DNA from 4 places in the Pseudomonas helleri genome. Region 3 is predicted to be linked to each of the others. Evidence: predicted binding sites of a transcription regulator. Region 3 holds the regulator's gene; each other region holds the start of a gene.
What was found. The regulator FliA, encoded in region 3, starts transcription of late flagellar genes. The targets are predictions, from matches to a motif close to CTAAAGTTTNNNNNNNNNNNGCCGNTAA.
Positions count from the first base shown of each region.

Region 1: the regulator FliA is predicted to act here: its motif matches at 1,462-1,489, upstream of ACJJU9_RS23345 (methyl-accepting chemotaxis protein).
Region 2: the regulator FliA is predicted to act here: its motif matches at 1,893-1,920, upstream of flgM (flagellar biosynthesis anti-sigma factor FlgM).
Region 4: the regulator FliA is predicted to act here: its motif matches at 2,233-2,260, upstream of motA (flagellar motor stator protein MotA).

Region 1 is NZ_CP174501.1:5,194,090-5,198,675, forward strand. It holds gene tatC (twin-arginine translocase subunit TatC) at 1-626, shown strand, start outside; gene ACJJU9_RS23340 (16S rRNA (uracil(1498)-N(3))-methyltransferase) at 623-1,333, shown strand; gene ACJJU9_RS23345 (methyl-accepting chemotaxis protein) at 1,566-3,131, shown strand; gene ACJJU9_RS23350 (amino acid ABC transporter ATP-binding protein) at 3,214-3,948, opposite strand; gene ACJJU9_RS23355 (amino acid ABC transporter permease) at 3,941-4,586, opposite strand, start outside.
Region 2 is NZ_CP174501.1:4,042,328-4,046,913, reverse strand. It holds gene ACJJU9_RS18270 (MFS transporter) at 1-119, shown strand, start outside; gene ACJJU9_RS18265 (flagellar brake protein) at 183-875, opposite strand; gene ACJJU9_RS18260 (flagella synthesis protein FlgN) at 1,010-1,477, opposite strand; gene flgM (flagellar biosynthesis anti-sigma factor FlgM) at 1,527-1,856, opposite strand; gene flgA (flagellar basal body P-ring formation chaperone FlgA) at 1,997-2,767, opposite strand; gene ACJJU9_RS18245 (chemotaxis protein CheV) at 2,843-3,775, shown strand; gene cheR (protein-glutamate O-methyltransferase CheR) at 3,821-4,586, shown strand, end outside.
Region 3 is NZ_CP174501.1:3,575,412-3,579,997, forward strand. It holds gene ACJJU9_RS16065 (chemotaxis protein CheA) at 1-429, opposite strand, end outside; gene ACJJU9_RS16070 (protein phosphatase CheZ) at 495-1,283, opposite strand; gene ACJJU9_RS16075 (chemotaxis response regulator CheY) at 1,304-1,675, opposite strand; gene fliA (RNA polymerase sigma factor FliA) at 1,883-2,626, opposite strand; gene fleN (flagellar synthesis regulator FleN) at 2,623-3,453, opposite strand; gene flhF (flagellar biosynthesis protein FlhF) at 3,571-4,586, opposite strand, start outside.
Region 4 is NZ_CP174501.1:5,032,965-5,037,550, forward strand. It holds gene rsgA (small ribosomal subunit biogenesis GTPase RsgA) at 1-258, shown strand, start outside; gene motB (flagellar motor protein MotB) at 319-1,308, opposite strand; gene motA (flagellar motor stator protein MotA) at 1,312-2,163, opposite strand; gene ACJJU9_RS22680 (HDOD domain-containing protein) at 2,330-3,868, shown strand; gene ACJJU9_RS22685 (rhodanese-like domain-containing protein) at 3,911-4,586, shown strand, end outside.

The DNA of each region.
Region 1 (4,586 bases), 1.6 Mb from region 3:
CGGTGGGCGCCACGATGATCGCCACCGACGTGGCCTCGCCGTTCCTCACGCCGCTCAAGCTGACCATGATGGTCTCGCTGTTTATTGCTATTCCGGTGATCCTGCACCAGATCTGGGGCTTCATTGCGCCGGGCCTGTACAAGCATGAAAAACGCATTGCCGTACCGCTGCTGATCTCCAGCATCTTTTTGTTCTATGCCGGTATGGCGTTTGCCTACTTCCTGGTCTTCCCGCTGGTGTTCAAGTTCTTCGCCGCCGCGACCCCGGAAGGCGTGGCCATGATGACCGACATCAGCAGCTACCTTGATTTCGTCATGACCCTGTTTTTTGCCTTTGGCGTGGCCTTTGAAATTCCGGTGGCCGTGGTGCTGCTGGTCTGGATCGGCATCGTCGACGTCAAATACCTGCGCAAGATCCGCCCGTACGTGATCATCGGCTGCTTCGTGGTCGGCATGATCCTGACCCCGCCAGACATCTTTTCGCAGACGCTGCTGGCCGTGCCGATGTGGATGCTGTTTGAGATCGGCATTCTGTTTGGCAGCCTGATCAGCAAAAACAAGCGCGGCGACGAAGAAGAACCGGCTGACAGCGACAGCAACGCCCAACCGCCAGCACCGCAGCCGTGAACCTGCTGCTCCTCGAAGAGGCTGACTTCATTGCCGCCGACCGCGTGATCCTGCGCGACCGGCGCCTGACCCACATGCAGGACGTGCACCGGGCAGCGGTGGGCGACACCCTGCGCGTGGGCCGGATTAGCGGTTTGATGGGCAGCGCCGAGCTGGTGCGCCTTGAAGCCAAAGAGGCCGAGCTGGTGATCCTCAGCCTCGACCAGCCCCCGCCGCCAAAGCTCCCGCTGACCCTGCTGCTGGCCCTGCCCCGGCCGAAAATGTTGCGTCGGGTGCTTCAGACGGTGGCGTCCTTGGGCGTGCCCAAGGTCGTGCTGGTCAACAGTTACCGGGTTGAAAAGAGCTTCTGGCAAACCCCGTTTCTGGAGCCCGAGGCCATACGCGAGCAATTGATCCTGGGCCTTGAACAGTCCCGCGACAGCGTGCTGCCTGAAGTCATCATCGAAAAACGCTTCAAACCGTTTGTCGAAGACCGCCTGCCGGCCATGGCCGACGGCACCTTGGGCCTGATCGGCCACCCCGGCAACTACCCCGACTGCCCACGCGGCCTGAACGAAGCCGTCACCCTGGCCATCGGCCCGGAAGGTGGCTGGATCCCTTACGAGATCGACCTGCTGGTCAACGCCGGACTGCAACCGGTACAACTCGGCGCCCGCATCCTGCGGGTCGAAACCGCCGTCACCGCCCTCCTCGCCCGGTTGTTCTAAGCCCACCGCCATCCTGTAGGAGCGAGCTTGTCTCGCGATCTTTTGATCTTAAAAGACCGCGAGCACGTTCTCTCACTCATGGCAATAAGCCACTTCTTGCGACCTGGGTCACATATTCGACAGCCGTTCTACAGTTATCTGCCGGGACGCCGATGCGCTGTGAAGTCACGAGCACCGCAAAGCAACGGACAACTTTGCGTCTCTCGATCCAGGTCCATAAAGGAGCAGCACCATGTACCGTCGATTAGCCCACCTACTCGGCAATATGAGCGTCAATCGTAAACTCAGCCTGGGTTTCGGCCTGGTGATGGTTCTGACGGTGCTGATTACCGCAGCCGGCTGGAACGGCCTGGCCTCGGTGATTGAGCGGGGCGACAAGCTGGCCAATATTTCCAGGATCATCGCACTCAGCAAAGACCTGCGCATTGCCCGGCTCGACTATCAACTCACCCCTCAGCCCGACACTCAGCAGCACGTGTATGAGCGTTTGCGCGAGCTGGACGCCATTCTGGTCACGTCGCGCAAGCAACTGAACATGCCTGAGGATCTGACACTGGTAGACCAGCAGATCAATGCAGCCGTCGAGTACAAACGTGCCTTCGATGACCTGGTGCAAGGTAAAAATACCGATCAGGCCTTGGAGCGCATGCACCTGCAAGGCAATCACCTGATCGACCTGAGCCAAAAGCTCTCGGCACTGCAAACCGCCAAGCGCGATAGAGACAGCCAGCAGGCCAGAACGCTGCTGGTCAGTTGTGCCGCGCTGGCGCTGGTGATCGGGATCATTGCGGCCTGGATCATCACCCGTCAGATCGTGGTGCCACTACAACGCACGCTCAAGTCCGTTGAGTACATCGCCGCCGGCGACCTGTCCCATGACTCTAAAACTGAGCGCCGCGATGAGCTGGGGCAGTTGCAGAAGTCCATCCAGAACATGACCGAAGGCCTGCGTGAGCTGATTGGCGGAATTCGCGATGGCGTCACCCAGATTGCCAGCGCTGCGGAAGAGCTGTCCGCGGTCACCGAGCAAACCAGCGCCGGGGTTAACAGCCAGAAGGTCGAAACCGACCAGGTGGCTACCGCCATGAACGAAATGGCCGCGACGGTGCAAGAAGTGGCCCGTAATGCCGAAGAAGCCAGCGAAGCCGCCGGTGCTGCCGACCAGCAGGCCCACGAAGGCGACACGGTGGTCGCACAAGCCATTGCCCAGATCGAGAAGCTCGCCGTCGAGGTTGCGCACTCCACCGAGGCCATGGATCACCTCAAGCGCGAAAGCGACAAGATTGGCAGTGTGCTGGACGTGATCAAGTCGGTGGCCCAGCAAACCAACCTGCTGGCCCTGAACGCGGCCATTGAGGCGGCACGGGCCGGTGAAGCCGGGCGCGGTTTTGCGGTGGTGGCCGACGAGGTGCGCAGCCTGGCGCAACGCACGCAGCAATCAACCGAGGAAATCGAAGAACTGATTGCCGGCCTGCAAAGCAGCACACAGCAGGTCTCAAGTCGCCTGGACAGCAGCCGCACCCTCACCGACAGCAGCGTCGAACTGACCCGCAGTGCAGGCCAGTCGCTGGGCAACATCACCCGTACCGTGTCGGCCATTCAGGGCATGAACCAGCAAATTGCGGCTGCCGCCGAGCAGCAGAGTGCCGTGGCAGAAGAGATCAACCGCAGCGTGCTGAATGTGCGTGATGTGTCGGATCAAACAGCCGCCGCCAGCGAAGAAACCGCCGCGTCGAGCATTGAGCTGGCGCGTTTGGGCACGCATCTACAGACGTTGGTGGGGCGATTTAAGGTCTGAACCGGTCGGAGCGAGATTGTCTCGCGATCTTTTGATTGTTTAAAAGATCGCGAGGCAAGCTCGCTCCTACGGGTTTTGGGTGTTAAAGGACTTGGCGCAAGAACGCTTGGGCGCGCAGGTCTTTTGGCGAGTTGAAGAAGTCTTCCGGGGCGGAGTCTTCCAGCAGTTTGCCGTGATCGAAGAACAACACGCGGTTCGCCACTTCACGGGCAAAGCCCATTTCGTGGGTCACGCAGACCATGGTCATGCCTTCCAGGGCCAAGGTCTTCATCACGTCGAGCACTTCGCCGACCATCTCCGGGTCGAGTGCCGAGGTGGGTTCGTCAAACAACATGACCTTGGGTTCCATCGCCAGCGCACGGGCAATGGCCACACGCTGTTGCTGGCCGCCCGACAGGCGCGACGGGAACTCATTGGCCTTCTGCCCGATCCCGACTTTCTCCAGCAGCGCACGGGCCTTGGCTTCACGCTCGGCCTTGCCGCGCTTGCGCACGACTTTCTGCGCCAGGCAGAGGTTTTCGAGCACGGTCATGTGCGGGAACAGGTTGAAATGCTGGAACACCATGCCGACTTCACGCCGGTAGGCGTTGACGTCGGTTTTCGGGTCGGCCAAATCAACGCCATCAATGCTGACGGAGCCCGAGTCGAACTCTTCCAGGCCATTGAGGCAGCGCAGAAAGGTCGATTTGCCGGAGCCGGACGGGCCGATCACCACCAGCACTTCGCCCTTGTCGACCTTGGTGGTGACGTTGTCGACCGCGCGTACGATGTGCCCGCGGGTGTCGAAGACTTTTACCAGTTCGCGAACTTCAATCACTTTGCGCGAGCCTCCGCTCAAGCCGGCTGGCGAAGTGCGACAGCGGCAGGTTGATCAACAAGTACAGGCCCGCCACACAGAACAGGATTTCAAACGGCGAGAACGAGGTGGTGATGACTTCACGACCGCTTTTAAGCAGCTCGGTAATCGCAATCACCGACACCAGCGAGGTGTCTTTGACCAGGCTGATAAATTGCCCGGCCAGCGGCGGCAGCACCCGTTTGAACGCTTGCGGCAGGACCACGTAGCGCATCGACTGGCTGGCGTTGAGGCCCAGCGAGCGTGCCGCTTCGTTTTGCCCACGGGCGATGGACTGGACGCCCGCGCGGATGATTTCGGCCACGTACGCGCCCGTGAACAGCGACAGCGCGGCAATGCCGGCAAATTCGCGGGACAGATTCAGCACGGTGCCAATAAAGAAGTAGAAGATAAAAATCTGCACCAGCAACGGCGTACCGCGTACCAGCTCGACGTACAACGTCGACAGGTCGCGCAGGGTCGGGTTGTTTGACAGCCGGCACAGGCCCGTGGCCAGCCCGATCAGCAAACCCAGCACGCCAGACACCAGCGACAGCCAGACAGTGGTCCACAGGCCCAGCAGCAGCGGCCCGGCAGCCCAATGTCGGTTCACACCAATC
Region 2 (4,586 bases), 470 kb from region 3:
TTGACCCACGGGTCGATGAGCAGGTGGTGCAGGAGCAAATGGTCGAAGGGGTCGAGCCTGAAATTGAGCCAGAAATAGCCCCGGAATTCGGCGGCCCCGAGGCTGACCCCAAACTGTAGGAGCGAGCTTGCCTCGCGATCTTTTAAACATCAAAAGATCGCGAGCAAGATCAGGCCGGGCACTCAGTAAAAATCGTCATCCTTGTCGAACCGGCGGGCATCGCGCTGCAACTGGTAGACAAAACGCTCGACCTGGCGCTGAACCGCGCCGCTGATGTTGTGAAAGCGCATGCCGGCAAAGGTGATGTTCAGGCGCTCTTCGAAGTACAGGTGGCGCAACTCGACCGGGGTGGTCATGTGGCCGAAGGGCAGGGCGGCGCTGAAGCGCTCGTACACCTGGCCCAGCTGGATGAGCTCGCTGATATCACCCTCAAAACGCAATTTGCAGCCGGTGGCTGACACGTCCAGCAATTTGCCCTTGATCGCTTTGCCGAGCTTGTCGCCCGCCACGTTGACGTCCACCAGGTGCGCCAGTTTCAGGGCGGCGCGGAACGCATTGCGGCGCTGGTGGTAGATCACTTCTTTGGGCAGCGCGCCGTGATAGCAACGGTGCGAGCCGCTGTCGTCGATGCTCAGCGGGGTGTTGCATTCCCAGGCAATGCGCACGCCGTCATGGAAACCTTCGACCCGAAAAGGAATGCCCGCCGCCAGAAAACGCTCGCCGTCCCGTGGGACCATCTCGTCCAGGGTCATAAGCTGGTTGTCACGGTCTACGTCCACCATGTAGCTCTGAAAACGTTGGGTACGGTCGTTGAAGGTGATGATCAGCGGGTCATGGCTCTCTTGCAGCATCCGCAAATTTGAGGCGATCTCCATCGGCGTCGTCAGCACCTTGGGCGGTTGCGGAGCATCTTGGGCATCTAGCACGGGTCGTCAATCTCCAGACAAAAAACGGCAACACGCAAAAAAGGGCATTCTGCCATCATGCTGCGGGTGTAGATAGTGCAGGCTCAGGCCTGGCTGTAAGCGCGGTGTTTGTTGAGGAGCGAGGTGGTGCCGCGCGCGTCATACAGCGAGGGCGTTTCGCCGCCGTGGAGGATGCGCAGTTGGTTGGCGGTGATCGCCTGTTGGGTCTGGATCGACTGGCCGTTCGCCTGGTTGGCGGCGTGGCACTGAGCCAGCAACTGGTTCAGCAAGTCGCTTTGGCTGAGCAACTGATCGCCCACGCTTGAGTGGCTGGCAAGGCTTTCGAGGCCGCTGCGATTGGTCGCCAAGCCGAGGCTGGCAAGGATTTCGCTGCGTTTGCGGCCATGCTGCTCAAGCAAGATAACCAATGAATGCTTGCGCGCCAGAATGTTTTCCAGCAGCACCATGTCGCGCCCCTTGAGGGCGACAGATTCGTCCTGCAACAGGCCCAGCAGTTGCTCGGCAGGTGCCAGGTCGTCATTGATCAGTTGCAGCAGATTCTCGTCGTGCATGTCGGGCTCTAGGAATTAGGCGTCCAAAAGCCTGGCACCGGCCCTGGGCCTAGCGCTCGGCTTCGATATTCAGCAGTTTGCTGGCGACCTTGTTGCTGTCGACGGTGTAACTGCCCTCGGCAATGGCTTGTTTCAACGCGGCCACACGTTCTTTGTTGACCACTGGCTGATCACGCAGCGAATCGCTGACTTTCTGCAACTGTTGAGCTTGCGGGCTCAGGTGCACAGATTCACCGCTCGCGGCTTCGGTGCCGGTGTTTTCAGCGGTTTTGGCTGCAGGGGCCGCTTGCGTGGCGCTGCCTGCTTCCTGGTTGGCGTTGCTGCGCGTGCTGCCGGGCAGGGGCGGGGCGCTGTTGAGACGACTAAAGTCGATAACCATAACGAAAAACCTCTGGGTATTTGGACGCTTGCCTTGTTTTCGGCCAAACCCGAGAAAACTTTAGGCCCGATTAATCATAGCTTCACACATTGCTGTACTGATCTGCGTCAACGCCGGCTGAGAGAAACACGCCAAACGCTCTACAACGCGACTTCAACCTGACCAGGCGCCGTCACGCGGGCCTTGATGATCCGGTTTGAATTCAGGTTTTTAACCCGGATCTGCTCGCTGAGGCCACCATCGGACAGCGCTTCGCCGGGCATTTTGACACTTAATGTGCCACTGCGGGCACTGATAATCACGTGGTCACCCTTGCGCACTGTCGCGGCCTGCTCCAGGTGCGTGAGTGTCAGCACCTGGTCGGAGACCACCGGGCGCAGCAGTTTTTGCCCCACCGCCAACTCCACGGCGGTGAGATACCCCTGGCTGATCAGGCCGACATCGCGCTCGCGCAAGGTCACATCACCATAGTCGATAATCGCCCCGCGCTTGAGTGGATGCGTGACCGTGACCACATCTCGGAATAACTTGACCTGTGCCGGTACAAAGATGGTCCACGGCGAGCTACCTTCACAGCGTACCCTGACCGTCACGCGGCCCATGGGCTGGGCAGGGCTTTCGAGGGTGGCTGTCAAATCCTTGTCGCAATGCGCCAGGCGCACGCGCGGGTCCAGTTGATTGACCTGGATCTCGTAGCGGCCCTCAATTTGCCCCGTGGCCAAATAGTCTTCGACGGTGAACTCAAGAAACCCTTGGGTCACGCCGATAAGCTGGTCAGAAGAGGTAAATGTGTCGGCACCGGCAGGTGTGCCTACACTCAGCAGGCACCCGGCCGCGAGCAGGCGCAGTGCGCAGCGACGCAAGGGCTGAAAGCGTGATCGGTGGCAGGTTTTTGTCGTTTTCGGCTTCATGGCGGATAAATAGCAAAGCCCGTGCCGTTTACCGGGCAGCGTGTCGCAACTTAACGATTTTTAAAGGAGCTGAGTATGGCTGGGGTGATGGATGCGGTTAACCAGCGCACTCAACTGGTCGGGCAAAACCGCCTGGAACTGTTGCTGTTTCGTCTGGGTGGGCCGCAGCTCTATGGGATCAACGTGTTCAAAGTCCGCGAGGTGCTGCAATGCCCAAAACTGACGGTGATGCCCAAATCCCACCCGGTGGTGTGCGGCGTGGCCAGCATTCGCGGCGCAACCATCCCGATTCTCGATCTGGCGATGGCCACCGGTGCGGGGGCTCTGAGAGACCACAGCAATCCGTTTGTGATCATCACCGAATACAACACCAAGACTCAGGGGTTTTTGGTGGGTGCGGTTGAACGCATCGTCAACATGAACTGGGAAGCCATACATCCGCCACCCAAGGGCGCCGGGCGTGACCATTATTTGACAGCTGTGACTCGAGTGGACGATCAGTTAGTCGAAATCATCGACGTTGAAAAAGTGCTGGCTGAAGTGTCGCCCTCACCGGAAACCATCTCTCACGGTGTGGTGGACGTCGAGACCCAGGAAAAAGCCCTGTCGTTGCGGGTGCTGACCGTGGATGATTCGTCGGTGGCGCGCAAACAGGTTGCCCGTTGCCTGCAATCGGTCGGGGTTGAGGTGGTTTCACTCAATGACGGGCGCCAGGCGCTGGAATACCTGCGCGCAATGGTCGATCAGGGCAAGGACCCGGCGCACGAGTTTTTAATGATGATTTCGGACATCGAAATGCCCGAAATGGACGGCTACACCCTGACCGCCGAGATCCGTAACGATCCGCGGATGAAAGACTTGCACATCATTCTGCATACGTCGTTGTCCGGTGTTTTCAATCAGGCGATGGTCAAGAAAGTCGGCGCGGATGACTTTTTGGCCAAGTTCCGCCCTGATGACCTGGCATCCCGGGTTGTCGACCGGATCAAGGCAGCAGATCACAGCTAGGGGCGATGCCCATGGCGATCAATAGGTTTTTAGAGGCACGATCACTTGTCGACGGCTAATTTGGATTTTGAACAATTCCGGGTCTTCCTGGAAAAAGCCTGTGGCATTTTGCTCGGTGAAAACAAGCAATACCTGGTCTCCAGCCGTCTTAACAAACTGATGGAGCAGCAGGGGATCAAAACCCTGGGCGAGCTGATTCAGCGCATCCAGAGCCAGCCACGCAGCGGCTTGCGCGAGCAGGTGGTCGATGCCATGACCACCAACGAAACCCTGTGGTTTCGCGACACCTATCCCTTTGAAGTGCTGAAAAACAAAGTCCTGCCCGAGCTGATCAAGGCCCATCCGGGCCAGCGCCTGCGCATCTGGTCGGCGGCATGCTCGTCTGGGCAGGAGCCGTACTCACTGTCGATGGCGATTGATGAGTTCGAGCGCAGCAACCTTGGGCAATTGAAAGCGGGTGTGCAGATCGTCGCCACCGAACTGTCCAGTACGATGCTCAACATCTGCAAAAGCGGTGAATACGACAGCCTGGCCATCGGCCGCGGCTTGTCGCAAGAGCGTTTGCAGCGTTACTTCGAGCCCAAAGGCCCGGGCCGCTGGGTGATCAAGGCGCCGATCAAAAGCCGTGTCGAGTTCCGCCCCTTCAACCTGCTGGACAGCTACGCCGGGTTCGGCAAATTCGATGTCGTGTTCTGCCGCAACGTATTGATCTACTTTTCGGCCGACGTGAAAAAAGACATCCTGCTGCGCATCCACAGCACCCTGAAGCCGGGTGGTTACCTGTTTTTAGGTGCCTCCGAAGCGCTGAACG
Region 3 (4,586 bases):
GACCACCACAGCAGCCGCTTCGACCGCTGCCGGGGCAGCAGCAGGCTCGGCCAAACGCGCCAGCGCGGCCAGCAACTCAGGGCTGGCGGCGGTGATCGGGCTGCGCTCGCGCACTTGGGCAAACATCCCGTTGACGGCGTCCAGAGCTTCAAGCACCACGTCCATCAATTCCGCGTCGACGCTGCGCTCACCCTTGCGCAGGATGTCGAACACGTTCTCGGCGATGTGGCAGCACTCCACCAACTCATTGAGCTGCAGGAAGCCGGCGCCTCCTTTTACAGTGTGAAAACCGCGAAAAATAGCATTGAGCAAGTCTGCATCATCCGGTCGGCTTTCCAGCTCGACCAGTTGTTCGGACAGCAACTCTAAAATTTCGCCGGCCTCAACCAAAAAATCCTGAAGGATTTCTTCATCGGCGCCGAAGCTCATGTGTGTGCTCCTTGAAGGAGGACCTTTCAGCGCCGGACAACAGCGCCCGCACGCCTACTCAAGACCTAGAAACCTAAACTGGACAGCAAATCGTCTACATCATCCTGGCCGGATACGACGTCACTACGCTTATCGGCATGAATCTGCGGACCTTCACCCTTCGTCAGGTTTTTTTGCGAATTATTTTCAGCACGCAGCGCTTCGTGGTCATGTTCGATCCCGGCAAAGCGATCGACCTGGCTGGCCATGAGCACCAACTTGAGCAAGTTCTGCTCGACGTCGGTAACCAACTGCGTGACCCGCTTGATCACCTGACCGGTGAGGTCCTGGTAATCCTGGGCCAGCAGAATGTCAGTCAGGTTACTGGAGACGATCTGCTGCTCGGCTTCGCTGCGCGTCAAAAAACTGTCTACCCGACGTGCCAGCTCGCGGAACTCTTGCGCACCGACTTCGCGGCGCATAAAACGCCCCCAGTCCGCGCTCAAAGCCTTGGCTTCCTGGCCAAGGCCATTGACCAGCGGCGTGCAGTTCTCGACCAGATCCATGGTCCGGTTAGCGGCGGCTTCCGTCAGCTTCACAACATAAGCCAAGCGCTCGGTCGCATCCGTGATCTGCGACACTTCTTCGGCGCGCGGCATGGTCGGATCAATGTGAAAATCGACAATCGCGCTGTGCAATTCACGCGTCAGCTTGCCGACTTCACGATAAAGGCCACGATCGCGGGTCTGGTTCAGTTCATGAATCAGCTGTACTGCGTCGCCGAACTGGCCTTTTTCAAGGCTTTCAACCAGCTCTTGAGCATGTTTTTTCAGGGTCGATTCAAACTCGCCCACTGTTGATTCCTGCCGCTCCATAGTGCCCCCCGGGGAACCGTTCAACCGATGCGTTCAAAGATCTTTTCGATCTTGTCCTTGAGGGCGATGGCGGTGAATGGCTTGACCACATAACCGTTTACACCGGCTTGGGCAGCCTCGATGATCTGCTCGCGCTTGGCTTCGGCGGTGACCATCAAGACCGGCAAGTGCTTGAGTTTTTCGTCGGCACGCACATGGCGCAGCAAGTCGATACCGGTCATGCCCGGCATGTTCCAGTCGGTGACCAGAAAGTCGATATGCCCCAGATTGAGGATTGGAATCGCCGTGGTGCCGTCGTCGGCCTCGACCGTGTTGGTGAACCCCAGGTCACGCAACAGGTTTTTAATGATCCGCCTCATCGTTGAAAAGTCATCAACGATGAGGATTTTCATGTCTTTGTTCAAGTCGACCTCCAGCAGTCTTAAACGCGATCACAACCGGACCGCGCCATTCAATCAATTCGGTGCATTAACAATCGATAACCCCGTAGTCGCTGCCGCAGGCTGCGATGGGTTGCGCAGCGACCCTGCCTCGTAGAAGCGAAGGTCCTTCGGCCCTTATCGCAGCCTGCGGCAGCGACTACAGGATTTGCGTACGCCTTAATGCGCTCGCCACTGCCCCAGGCGTGCGCGCAAACGGGCGGCACACTGGCTGTGCAACTGGCTGACACGCGACTCGCTGACCCCCAGCACCTCACCGATTTCCTTGAGGTTGAGCTCTTCGTCGTAGTACAGCGCCAACACCAGCCGCTCACGTTCGGGCAACAAGCTGATGGCCTCGGCCAACGCGGCCTGAAAGCGCTCGTCTTCAAGGTCTCGCGACGGCTCAAGGTGTGCGCTGGCGCCATCTTCATGCAGCCCCTCGTGCTCGCCGTCCTGCAACAGGTCGTCGAAGCTGAACAGACGACTGCCCAGGGTGTCGTTCAAGATGGCGTAATAATCATCAAGGCTTAACTGGAGTTCGGCCGCAACCTCGTGATCTTTAGCGTCACAGCCGGTTTTTGCTTCAATAACGCGAATTGCGTCACTGACCATGCGCGTATTGCGGTGCACCGAGCGTGGCGCCCAGTCACCCTTGCGCACTTCATCGAGCATGGCACCGCGAATGCGAATGCCGGCGTAGGTCTCAAAACTCGCGCCCTTGGTGGCGTCGTACTTGCTCGAGACCTCGAGCAGGCCGATCATCCCGGCCTGAATCAGGTCGTCCACTTGCACGCTGGCAGGCAAACGCGCCAACAGGTGATAAGCGATGCGTTTGACCAACGGCGCATAGCGCTCGATCAGCTCATATTGGCTGTCACGTGACGGCTTGCTGTACATGCGATAGCCGCTGGCAGTCATCAGACTCGTCCTCCACCTGCTTGCTGTACCAAACGTTCGACAAAGAACTCCAGGTGGCCACGGGGGTTAGCCGGCAACGGCCAGGTATCGACCTTTTGCGCGATAGCCTTGAACGCCAGGGAGCACTTGGAACGCGGGAATGCTTCGTACACGGCGCGCTGCTTTTGCACGGCCTTGCGCACGCACTCGTCGTACGGCACGGCGCCCACATATTGCAGGGCAACGTCAAGAAAACGGTCGGTCACTTTGGTCAGCTTGGCGAACAGGTTGCGCCCTTCTTGCGGGCTCTGGACCATGTTCGCCAACACCCGAAAACGGTTCATGCCGTAGTCGCGGTTAAGCAGTTTGATCAACGCGTAGGCGTCGGTGATAGAGGTCGGCTCGTCACACACCACCAGCAAAACCTCTTGGGCGGCACGGACAAAACTGACCACCGACTCACCGATCCCGGCGGCGGTATCAATCACCAGCACATCGAGGTTGTCGCTCAGGTCGCTGAACGCCTGGATCAGACCGGCGTGTTGCGCAGGGCTCAACTGCACCATGCTCTGGGCGCCAGACGCGGCGGGCACGATACGAATCCCGCCGGGGCCCAGGAGCAATACATCACGCAGCTCGCAGCGACCCTCGACCACATCGGCCAGGGTAAATTTCGGTGTCAGCCCCAACAGGACATCAACATTCGCCAACCCGAGGTCGGCGTCCATCAACATGACGCGCCTGCCCAGTTCGGCCAGCGCGATGGACAAATTGACTGACACGTTAGTTTTACCGACGCCACCCTTGCCGCCGGTCACTGCGATCACCTGTACGGGATGCATGCTGCCCATGATCTTTTTTTACCTTGTCTTACTTAGACGCGGCTACAGAGAGTGCTGCGTGTTCCCCCAGGAACAACACTGTGCAGACCTTCAATGTAGGTACATTGCAACGTTTTCATCTTTACCCTAGCCAACCCGTTTGGGCGGGCTGTGGTAAATGTCAGCGAACATATCGGCCATGGCTTCTTCGCTGGGTTCTTCCTGCATTTGCACACTCACCGCCCGGCTCACCAATTGGTGGCGGCGCGGCAAGTGCAGATCGTCCGGGATCCGCGGACCGTCCGTGAGGTACGCCACGGGCAGGTCATTGCTGATCGCCAAACTCAGTACTTCGCCAAGGCTGGCGGTTTCATCCAGCTTGGTCAGAATGCAACCGGCCAGCCCGCAGCGCTTGTAGCTCAGGTACGCGGCCGACAGCACCTGCTTCTGGCTGGTGGTGGCGAGGACCAGATAATTGCGCGCCTTGATCCCGCGCCCGGCGAGGCTGTCCAGTTGCAGGCGCAACGCCGGGTCACTGGCTTGCAGCCCGGCGGTGTCGACCAGCACCACGCGCTTGCGCGCCAGCGGCTCGAGGGTTTGGCCCAATGACTGGCCGGGGGCCACGTGGGTCACCGGCACATTGAGAATGCGCCCCAGGGTTTTAAGCTGCTCCTGGGCGCCGATACGAAAGCTGTCCATGCTCACCAATGCAATATTTTGCGCGCCGTACTTGAGCACATAACGTGCCGCCAGCTTGGCCAGCGTTGTGGTTTTACCCATGCCTGCAGGACCGACCATCGCGATCACACCGCCCTCTTCCAGCGGCTCCAGTTCAGGGGTGGTAATCATCCGGGCCAGGTGCGCCAACAACATGCGCCAGGCCTGACGCGGCTCTTCAATCTCGGTCACCTGGGTCAACAAACTGTGGGACAACGGACCGGACAAACCGATGCGCTGCAAACGCCGCCACAAATTGGCTTGCTCAGGCCTTGAGCCTTGCAACTGGTTCCAGGCCAGCGAGCCCAGCTGCACTTCGAGCAACTCGCGCAGGCCGTTCAGCTCATTGCGCATGTCGTCAAACACCCGCTGGTCAATCGATGGCGCCGGTGCAGGCGCAGGCTGTGGCCGCGACGGTTCGTCAAAGCGCGGCTCAATCAACGGCT
Region 4 (4,586 bases), 1.5 Mb from region 3:
CACTTCCCGGGCGGCGGTCAGTTGATCGACTCACCGGGTATTCGTGAATTTGGCCTGGGCCACGTCAGCCGTGCCGATGTCGAGGCGGGCTTTATCGAGTTCCACGACTTGATCGGCCGCTGCCGCTTCCGCGACTGCAAGCACGACCGCGAGCCGGGCTGCGCGTTGTTGATGGCCCTGGAAGACGGCCGTGTGCAGCAACAGCGCATGAACAGCTATCGCTCGATTATTGCGAGCTTGCCGGAAAGCAGTTACTGAGGCCGGGCTTGTCTCACGATCGTTTAAAAGATCGCGAGGCAAGCTCGCTCCTACACAGGTTTAGGGGTTTGCCGGGGGCTTGTCATCAAACAAGTTCAGCTTCTGGCGCTCTTCATGCATCGGCTTTGGCTGCTGGTCGGGCGGTAAGGTGATCGGGTCATCCAGGGCTTTGGGCAACTGCTCAGCCTTGACTGGGTCCGGCCCTTGTTCACCCTCAATCGCTTGTTGGGCCTTTTTGGTCAGCACCACGATGTCGATCCGGCGGTTGACCGGGTTGTTCGGGTGGGCCTTGTCGAACAGCACTGACGAGGCGTACCCCACCACCCGCGCCACCTGACTGTCGGGGTAGCTTCCCGCCACCAGTGTGCGCCGCGCCGCGTTAGCGCGGTTGGCAGACAACTCCCAGTTGCCGTAATCGCCCGTGCCCGCATAGGGCATGGCGTCGGTGTGACCGCTGATGCTGATCTTGTTCGGCACCGCCGCGATGGTGTCGGCCATGGCCAGCAAAATGTCTTCGAAATACGACTTGAGACGCGCACTGCCCACGTCAAACATCGGGCGGTTTTCAGCGTCCATCACCTGGATACGCAAGCCGTCCGGGGTGATTTCGAACAACAGCTGGTCTTTGAATTTCTTCAGTTGCGGGTTTTCTTCGACCTTGTTTTGCAACTCCTGAAGCAGCAACTCAAGGCGCTCCTTCTCAACCTGCTCGGCCATGCCCTGGATCTGGTCTGCATCGATTTTGATCTTGTCCGGCACCGGCTCCTTTTTCTCTTCCGGGTTGAGAGTGTTTTCCGGCGCCAGTGCGGGGGTGCCGCCCAGGTCGATGGTGTACGGCGTGCCGCTTTCAGAGAAACCGATCGGGTCTTTAAAGTAGCCACCAATGGCGATTTTCTGCTCTGGCGTGGCGGCGGTCATGAGCCACAGCACCAGAAAGAACGCCATCATCGCGGTGGCAAAGTCCGCAAAGGCGATCTTCCAGGCGCCGCCGTGGTGGCCTGCGCCATAGCGCTTGACGCGCTTGATGATAATCGGCTGATTGTTTTCCATAACTCAGCGACCGCGAACCACTTGTTCCAGCTCGGAAAAGCTCGGCCGGTGCTTGGGGTACAGCACTTTGCGGCCAAATTCGACGGCCAGCGAAGGCGGCATGCCCGAGGCCGAGGCCACCAGCGAGGCTTTGATCGACTCGTAAACATTGATCTCTTCTTTGGCGTCATGGGCCAGCGACGTCGCCAGCGGGCCAAAGAAGCCATAGGCCGCGAGGATACCGAAGAACGTCCCCACCAACGCCGCACCCACGTGCATGCCGATGGCCGCCTGATCGCCCTCACCCAACGATGCCATTGTCACAACAATGCCAAGTACTGCGGCCACAATGCCGAAGCCCGGCATCCCGTCGGCGATGCCGGTGATGGCGTGGGACGGGTGCTCGAGCTCTTCCTTAAGGTTGAACAGTTCCATGTCGAACAGCCCTTCCAGCTCGTGGGGCGCCATGTTGCCCGACGACATGATGCGCAGGTAATCGCAGATAAACGCGGTCATGCGCTCGTCTTTCAATACGGTCGGGTACTTGGCAAAAATCGGGCTGGCCGCAGGGTCTTCAACATCAGCCTCAATGGCCATCATGCCTTCGCGGCGGCTTTTATTGAGGATCTCGTACACCAGGCCCAGCACTTCCAAATAGAAGGTGTGGGTAAAGCGTGTGCCGAACATGCTGAGTGATTTTTTGATCACGTGCATGGTCATGTAGCCGGGGTTGGCCTGCAGGAATGCACCAAAGGCAGCCCCGCCGATGATCATGACTTCGAAAGGCTGAATCAGCGCTCCGATCTTGCCGTGAGAGAGTACGTAGCCGCCGAGCACGCTCGCAAACACGACGATGATGCCGATAATTTTAGCCATAGGTCATTAAGGTACTTTTTGAGTCCGGTTCAAGGTCATATTCCAGCGTCGCTAAAACTCTTCTTATCCTTATCGGCTAATCTGCGCCAGACTATAGTCGTTCAAGCCGAAAAGCCATTTGGCCCTATAGGGCCTTTAAACAATAGATGATGACCGCGCGACCATCATGGCGAATGAAACCGTTCCATCGACAGTCATACCTGCTTCTCTGGACGCGTGGGTCAGCCACCTCGACGCGGTGCGTTTGCCGATCCCGCAGCGCAGCCATGTGTTAGTCGGCAAGACCCTCAGCGACAGTCGGCGCTCATTGCGCGAGATCGCCGAAGTCATGCAAGACAGCCCGGCGCTGGCGCTGAGCCTGATCCGCGAAGCCAATCAACATGCGCAAAGCAGCCTGACCGAGCCCGCCGAAAGCCTTGAAGTGGCGCTCAATCGGCTGGGGCTAAAACGCACACAAGAGTTGCTCGAAAGCATGCCGGTGCTGCCAGCCGAAGACATCCCCGTTGCCCTGCGCCAAGTGCTGCTCATCAGCCAGCACGCGGCCCAGCAAGGGATCGGTCTGTTCGGCAACCGCCTGGCCAGATTGTGGCAAGAAGTGTACTGGGGCAGTTTGCTGTTCTTCTCGCCGTTGTGGGCCATGGCGATGACGCACCCCAAACAGCTGGAAGAATGGGAAGCGCGGGTGATTCAAAAAGGCGAATGTGCCGACAAGGTTGAACGGGCACTGTTCGGCGTGCGCCTGTTCGAGATCTGCCGGGCATTGGCCCAACTGTGGCGGCTGCCCGAATGGATCATGCAGGGCTACGCGGTGATCACCGACGATAAACGCACGTTGATCCGCGTGCTGCATATTGCCCGCGACACCCATCGCCCGCTGCACCAGCAGCAACAACTGGATGCCGACCCGGCCCTGCGCCGCTGGCTGAGCCATCCCGCCAACAGCCTGTTGCTGGCCAACGGTTTGGCGCTGTCCGCGCAACAGGGCTGGGACTCGCCACACAACCTGCGCTGGCAGTACCTGACCAGCCTGTACTTGCAACTGCCGCTGCATGAAGTGCAGCAGCAAGTGCACCAGAACGCCGCGAGCAGCGCCCGCTATCACTCAACCCCGGACCTCTGGCACCCGGCGCTGGCCTTGCTCATGCCGTGGGAGGCGCGCCGCGTAAACACCCACGGGCAACCGGCCCCGCCACCGTCCGCGCAAGCCTTGCAGGCCTGGCGCAAATACTGCGGGCAACTGCTGGAAGAACCGACGGCCTTCGCCAACCCGATGCACCTGACCTTGTGCGCGCGTGAAGCCCTGCAAGCGTGCGGCATGCGCCGGATCATCCTGCTGATGGCCGATAAAACCTCGAGCCTGTTGCGCGCGTTTCAAGTGCTCGGGCTGCCCAAAACTGCGTTCGACATGACCTTGAATGTCAACGACAGCCCTGCCCTGCAACGCTTGATGGCGCAACCGGCGCAAGTGCGCCTCACGCCCGAAAACAACGCGGTGATTTCGGCAGCCATGCCCGCTAACCTGCGCAGTCTGTTCCCCGGCGAGCATCTGCTGTTACGCTCGCTCAGCAATAACGGGCGCGTGGTCATGCTGATACTGGCCGACCAGGACGGCGGGCCGTTTTCGGAAACCAGCGTGCAAGCGTTTGGTAAAACCGCGCAATGTATCGAGAAAGCGCTGCACACCTTTACTGCTCGCGGGCGCTAACGCTTGCGCTACAATTCACCCCTTTTTTGCTCTGGAGAACACATGCCTGACTTCTCTGGCTTGCCGTTAGTCATTGAACCCCGCGACCTCAAAGCCCGGCTCGATGCGCCCCATGTGATCGTGGTCGATCTGAGCAGCGCTGCACGCTACGAAGCCGGGCATATCCCGGGCGCCCGCTTTGTCGAGCCCAAACGCACGCAACTGGGTTTGCCACCGGCACCGGGCCTGCTGCCGACCCAGGCCGCGCTCGAAGCGCTGTTTGGAGAACTGGGGCACGCCCCAGACGCGGTGTACGTGGTCTATGACGACGAAGGCGGCGGCTGGGCCGGGCGTTTTATTTGGTTACTGGATGTTATCGGGCACCGGGCTTATCACTATCTGGACGGTGGCATCCACGCCTGGATTGCTGAAGGCTACGACGTTGCCCAAGACGTACCGCCAGCGGTCGGCGGCCCGGTTGCCTTGACCTTGCACGACGAACCCACTGCCACCCGCGAGTACCTGCAAAGCCGCCTGGGCGCTGCAGACCTGGCCATTTGGGACGCCCGCAGCGCCGCCGAATACCGTGGTGAGAAAGTGCTGGCAGCCAAGGGCGGGCACATCCCGGGCGCCGCGAATTTTGAATGGACCGCAGGCATGGACAAAGAACGCAGCCTGCGTATCCGCACCGACATGCCCGAGATTCTCAAGGACCTCGGGATCACGCCGGACAAAGAAG